Linked DNA regions of Aridibaculum aurantiacum. The protein of the gene in region 2 interacts with the protein of the main gene of each other region in a pairwise test. Links are inferred from orthologs where the notes say so. Each region holds a gene or a part of one and is shown on either strand. Other genes may lie near its edges. The genes, in order: rplI and lon.

Region 1 (3,126 bases), 200 kb from region 2 along the record:
ATGAAAGTCCTATACATGGTGGTGAGTTTGCACCTTACAGGCAGAGTGAACGCAAGCCTATGTACCGTAACTATGCAGAGCAGTTGGTACAGCAGGGAAATGCTTATTATGCTTTTGATACGCCTGAAGAACTGGAGGCCATGCGCACCAACTTTAAAACAGAAAGCAATCCTTCGCCGCAATACAACCACGCAGTAAGACAGCAAATGCGCAATTCACTTTCGCTTTCTAAAGAAGAAGTAGAAAAGTTGCTGGCTGATGGTGTGCCACATGTTATTCGTATAAAAATGCCGCAAGATGAAACGATCAGCTTTACAGATATGATACGCGGCGATGTCTCTTTCAACTCATCTCAGGTAGATGATAAAGTGCTATTAAAAGCTGACGGTATGCCTACTTATCACCTGGCGGTGGTAGTAGATGATTATGCTATGAAAATCAGCCACGCTTTTCGTGGGGAGGAATGGTTACCAAGTGCGCCTGTACACCTGCTGTTGTGGAAGTACCTGGGCTGGCAAAACGATATGCCGCAATGGGCACATCTTCCACTTATTATGAAACCTGATGGTCATGGTAAACTGAGCAAGCGCGATGGCGACAGGTTAGGCTTTCCTGTATTTGCAATGAATTGGAAAGATCCGCGTAGTGAAGAAGAAGCAACAGGATTTAGAGAACTTGGTTTTTTACCAGAAGCATTTATCAATATGCTGGCTGTACTCGGCTGGAACGATGGTACTGAGCAGGAGCTGTTTTCACTAGAGGAACTGGTGGAGAAATTTGCTTTAGAGAAAGTGCATAAGGGCGGCGCAAAGTTCGATTACGAGAAAGCTAAATGGTTCAACCACGAATGGATAAAACGCCTGCCGGTATCGCACTATAGCGAGCAGGTAAAAAGCTTATTACAAGCAGCAGGAGTGGAGGTAGAAAGTAATGAAAAACTGGAGCAGGTAATGGAGCTGGTGAAGGACAGGTGTACCTTATTGACAGACTTTGTACAGCAGGCAGGGTTCTTCTTTAAAACTCCAGCCAATTTAGATGTAGCTTCTGTACAGCCGAAGTGGAATGAAGACAAGGCTATGTTCTTCCAGGTGTTATCCGAAAAGCTGGTAACGCTGGAGCAATGGAACGCTTTCAATATTGAGACGTTATTTAAAGAAACCGCAGTTGAGAAGAATATTAAAGTAGGAGAACTGCAGCTGCCATTCCGGATAATGCTGGTAGGCGGCAAGTTTGGGCCTACTGTATTTGATATAGCAGCACTTGTTGGTAAAGAAGAAACCATCAACAGGATCAGGCAAGGATTGACGTTCATAGCTTCATAAATGAGAACCGGCAACTGCCGGTTTTTTTGGCTTTAGAAGTTATTGCAGCAATTGAAAGAGATGATCTGCTACAAAAGAAAAAGTCCACCTTTTAAGGGTGGACTTTTTCAAAAGATCTATTGAAAGATTATTCAGATACTACTTCAAATTCAACTTCGGTAGTGTTGCCATTACCAAAATCAATAGTTGCTTTATGAGTACCCAATTCTTTTACTTCATCTACAATGTTGATGCGTTTGCGATCGATCTCGAAACCTTTTTGGTCGCGGATAGCGCGGCTGATCTGTAGAGATGTAACGCTACCGAAGATCTTTCCACTTGTACCAGTTTTAGCACCGATTCTCAGTGGAGATTCTTTTAGTACAGCGATAACACTGTTGATCTCAGAAAGCAACTTAGCTTCTTTCTTAGCTTTTTGCTTTTCTCTTTCCTGCATTTGCTTCAGGTTAGAAGAATTAGCTTCAACAGCTTTTTTCTGAGGGATCAGGAAGTTACGAGCATAACCATTTTTTACGGTTACAAGCTCATTGGCTCCACCCAGGTTATCTACGTCTTGAATTAATATTACTTGCATGGTAAATTTTTTAGTTCCCAAGAGCCCAATCTAAGATTGTGACTGTCACCCGATGCAAACGGGATTAGGGATGGTTACTAAATTGGTGATTGGTGATCAGTGATTAGTTGTTCGTACAAATAACTGATCACTGATCTTTTTATTTCAAAAGGTCTGTTACATAAGGCAACAACGCCATCTGGCGTGCTTTCTTAATTGCATCAGCCACTTTACGTTGGTACTTCAGTGAGTTACCAGTAAGACGACGAGGTAACATTTTACCTTGCTCGTTCAGGAATTTCTTCAGGAACTCAGCGTCTTTGTAGTCGATGTACTTAATGCCATACTTTTTGAAACGGCAGAATTTCTTAGCGCGCTTCTCTTGCTTGATGGCGGTCAGGTACTTAATTTCATTAGCTTTTGCCATGATGATTATGCCTCCACTTTTTCGGTTCCTGTAGGTACGCCACTTCTTTTGCGGTTATTATACTCGACGGCGTATTTATCGAGCTTAGTAATCATGTGACGAAGCACTTGCTCGTCTCTCAGGAGCTGGATCTTCAGCTTCTCATTGAAGTCGGATTGCGCTTTAAATTCCGATACCCAGTAGATCGCAGTTGTCTTCTTCTGGATGGGATACGCAAGTGATTTAAGTCCCCATGGGTTGCTGTTCACGATCTCTCCGCCGTGCTCAACAATCATATCGGTGAATTTTTTCTGAGCTGCCTTGAAGTCTTCCTCAGAAAGCACCGGGGTAAAAATCACCATCAATTCATAATTGTTCATTAATCCCTGATTTGTGGTTAAAAAAAATAATTTGGGAGCGCAAAGGTAGGGGAATGAGCTGACAAAGCCGCAGCTAAAAGGGTTTTAGTGTAATTTTAAGGAAGGAGGGAAGTCAAAGGTTAAGTCAAAATTCAAAAGTCAAAAATGTAAAATGCAAAATGCAAAATGAAAAACTGATTGTGCGTCAGCTGAAGTTTAGGGAAGATCTCGATTTCCAGTATCAAATCCAACTTGCCTAAAGTAAGCCTCCTTATCCATCATCCATCCTGTATCCAGCATCCACTATCCAGCATCTGCTTTCTAACATCTAACACCTAACATCTATCACCTAAGCACCAACTACCTCGCTATAGCATCCTGCTGCTTTACCTTCTTTAGCATAATTAAGTAAGTAGGAAAGTGGTCGCTATAGCCGGCGCGGTAGGTGTTTCCATCCCATGTGCGCATTGGATAGCCTTTGTAACG
Region 2 (3,433 bases):
GTATATGCTGCAATAGTTGTCTGATCCCAGGAAAGGGCAAGGAGAACTTTTAACCACGTAATCGCCATCTGTATCCAGCTTCAGGTATTGATCAATAAAATCGCCTTCCTTTTGCCGCAGGTGTTTACTTATTCTTTTTATGTCGGTGGTCTTAAAACGCGGAGAATGATTTTTACAACAATTACCACAAGCAAGACAATCTACTTTTGCAAATGCCTCATCGTGCAGTGCCGGCAACTGGCGCAAGACTTTATTCTTATCTGCACGCTGCAAATATTGCTTGTACTGCTTTTGATGTTCAGTAGCCTGTTTTTGCCAATTGATTGTTTCTGTTTTACTCATTCTATTGATGGCACATCTGCCATGGGGGGCAGCAAAGATATATGCATGCTCCTGAATGACTGCGAGAGCAATACGTTAATATTAGAATGAATATATCTTATGTAGAAGCCTAAGAGGTAGGCAAAAAGAAAAAGCTCCCGGAAGTCCAGAAGCTTTATCTCTTTAAGATGTTTCATTTATACCAGCGCCAGCTCTAATACCTGCTGCATGTTTTTTACGTAGTGGAAAGTCAGCCCTTCAATGAAGCTACCTTCTATCTCATTCACATCTTTTTCATTCTGCCAGCAAAGGATGATTTCTTTCAAACCTGAACGTTTGGCTGCCAATACTTTTTCTTTGATACCTCCAACCGGAAGCACTTGTCCACGCAAGGTTATCTCACCGGTCATAGCCACATAAGGCTTTACCTTTCTGCCGGTAAAGGCACTGGTTAGCGAGGTAAGCATGGTTATACCCGCACTAGGACCATCTTTAGGTACAGCTCCTTCTGGTACGTGTACATGTATGGTTTTTTTGCTGAAGATCTCTGGATCTAAATTCAGCTTACGCGCATTTGCCTGCAAATAACTCAGTGCAGTAGTTGCGCTTTCCTTCATTACATTACCAAGGTTACCTGTTAGCTTCAGGTCTGGCTTGCCATCACTAAGTATGGTTTCTATAAAAAGAATATCGCCCCCAACATATGTCCACGCTAGGCCTACAGCCACACCCGGCATGTTTACCGTCTTATATATTTCATTGCTATAGCGTGGACTGCCCAATATCTTTTCTACATCTGCAACGGTAAGTGTTGATTTTACCTTACCCTTGGTAGCCATCTCCCGTGCATTAAAACGCATGATAGACGCCAGTTGCCTGTCCAGCTCACGTACACCACTTTCGCGGGTATAGCTTTCTATGATTTTCTCCAATACTTTATCCGCAATTTTGAAAGCATTCACTTTAAGTCCATGCGCTTCAAACTGCTTAGGCACCAGGTGGCGCTTAGCTATTTCCACCTTTTCTTCAATAGCATAACCGCTAAGATCTATTATCTCAAGCCTATCGCGTAACGCAGGCTGTATCTGGTTGATGTTATTGGCAGTAGCAATGAATAGTACCTTGCTCAGGTCATACTCCAGCTCCAGGTAGTTATCGTAAAAAGTATGGTTCTGCTCAGGGTCGAGTATCTCGAGTAATGCGCTGCTCGGATCGCCGCGATGATCACTACCTATCTTATCGATCTCGTCCAGTATCATTACCGGGTTACTGCTTTTTACCTTTCGTATGTTTTGTATAATACGACCAGGCATGGCGCCTATATAGGTTTTTCTATGACCACGTAATTCGCTTTCATCGTGCAATCCACCAAGGCTAAGACGAACATATTTCCTGTTAACTGCATGCGCTATACTTCTACCCAACGATGTTTTACCAATACCCGGAGGACCGATAAAACAAAGGATCGGGCTCTTCATATCGCCCTTTAGTTTTAGCACAGCCAGGTACTCCAATATCCTTTCTTTTATCTTGGTCATGCCATAATGATCATGATCCAGCACTTGCTTTGCCTTTTTTAGATCATAACTATCCTCGGTATATTCTTCCCATGGAAGATCTAGTAGCAGGTCAAGATGATTGTATACAACTGAATAATCAGGTGTACTTGGGTGCATCCTCTCAAGTTTTTCAATATTGCTCTTAAAGAGGTTCTTTGCAGCTTGCGGCCATTTTTTATGCTCCGCTTTCTTCTTCATTTCTGCCAGCTCACGATCGTTCAGGTCTCCACCCAACTCCTCTTTTATGCTCTTTAGCTGTTGTTGCAGAAAATATTCACGCTGTTGCTTATCCAGTTCTGTGCGTGTCTTATTGGTTACTTTATTTTTTAACTCCGCAAACTGAAGTTCCTTTTGCAGTATCTGCATCAGTTCTTCAGCTCTCTGGCGAACATCGTCAATCTCAAGCAGGCGTTGCTTTTCAGCAAGATCGCTATTCAGGTTGCTGCTTACAAAATTTATAAGGAAAGACGGGTTCTCAATATTCTTAAGAATAATGGATGCTTCTGTAGGAAGGTTTGGCGACATAGCCACGATCTGCGAAGCCAGGTCTTTAATGTTGCTAACGTATGCTTCAAAATCATCTTGCTGCGGGATCACGTCTTCATCCAGCAAGTTCACTTTTGCTTTGAAATACGGTTCTTCTGCAGTGATCTCAACTAATCTAAAACGCTTCTTTCCCTGGATGATGATGGTAGTGCCACCATCCGGCATTTTTATCAGCTTTACAATTTTCGCTATTGTACCAATTGAACAAAGGTCTTTTACTTCAGGCTCTTCGATGCTGCTATCGGTTTGGGCCAATACCCCAACCAGCTTACCATGTTTATAAGAGTCATTAACGGCTTTTATGCTTTTGTCTCTTCCAACAGTAATGGGTAAAACCACACCTGGAAAAAGCACCGTATTACGCAAAGGAAGAATCGGTAGATCATCCGGAACAGAGGTTATTTTATCAGCTTCATTTTCAGTTTCATTAAGGGGAATAATGGGAATGAAATCAGTATCGTCTTCAGGCCTCAGGTAAAATGTTTCTGGAATCATAGTATTAAAAATGAAGGACATAATGTCATTCAACCTCCTGTTAAAGAAATTTTTAAGGAGGGTAAAAATAATTCAATATTGGTGCCATTACGGAAAAAAGATGCGGCAAGTACCAAACTGGCATAAAAAAGCACCGCCATCGGCAGTGCTTAAACTTCATTCTTATTAGTATAATTACAAACGTAGACCAAGCCCAAGTTGGATTTGCTGGCTCTTCCATTTATCCTGGTCGTCAATATCGTTGATGTTGTTCAATCCTACAATATACCTGCCATATACACGCAACCTGCTCAGGTTAAGTGTCACTCCTCCTACCATTCCGAAATCACCTTTGGAAAATGCTTTTTCACCGTTACGAAGCAGGTTTTCATTATCATCCACCAGTATGCTGAACTGCGGACCTAGGTTTAGCGTAAGCGTGTTGCCAATGTTATAGCGAAGAAGGATTGGAATTGAAAGATACTTTAGCTGGATATCGCTGCTGGCGTTAGGATCGCTGATGTTGTTGTAAA

What was found.
Region 1: the proteins of lon (region 2) and rplI interact in binary tests that used the Escherichia coli proteins (3 or more experiments, as listed by UniProt). The link is inferred for Aridibaculum aurantiacum from one-to-one orthologs.

Annotation. Positions count from the first base shown.
Region 1 is NZ_JAFEWC010000003.1:570,931-574,056, forward strand. Bases 174-2,966 are described here. They hold rplI (50S ribosomal protein L9), read right to left. Parts: upstream 1,897-2,966; coding sequence 1,450-1,896; downstream 174-1,449. Other genes in these bases: gltX (glutamate--tRNA ligase), read left to right, coding at 174-1,322; rpsR (30S ribosomal protein S18), read right to left, coding at 2,036-2,302; rpsF (30S ribosomal protein S6), read right to left, coding at 2,308-2,661. Outside these bases: more of gltX, read left to right, coding at 1-173; J4N22_RS16005 (endonuclease/exonuclease/phosphatase family protein), read right to left, coding at 3,001-3,126.
Region 2 is NZ_JAFEWC010000003.1:773,754-777,186, reverse strand. Bases 221-3,320 are described here. They hold lon (endopeptidase La), read right to left. Parts: upstream 2,922-3,320; coding sequence 519-2,921; downstream 221-518. Other genes in these bases: J4N22_RS16915 (porin family protein), read right to left, coding at 3,096-3,320; J4N22_RS16925 (YkgJ family cysteine cluster protein), read right to left, coding at 221-342. Also shown: more of J4N22_RS16925, read right to left, coding at 1-220; more of J4N22_RS16915, read right to left, coding at 3,321-3,433.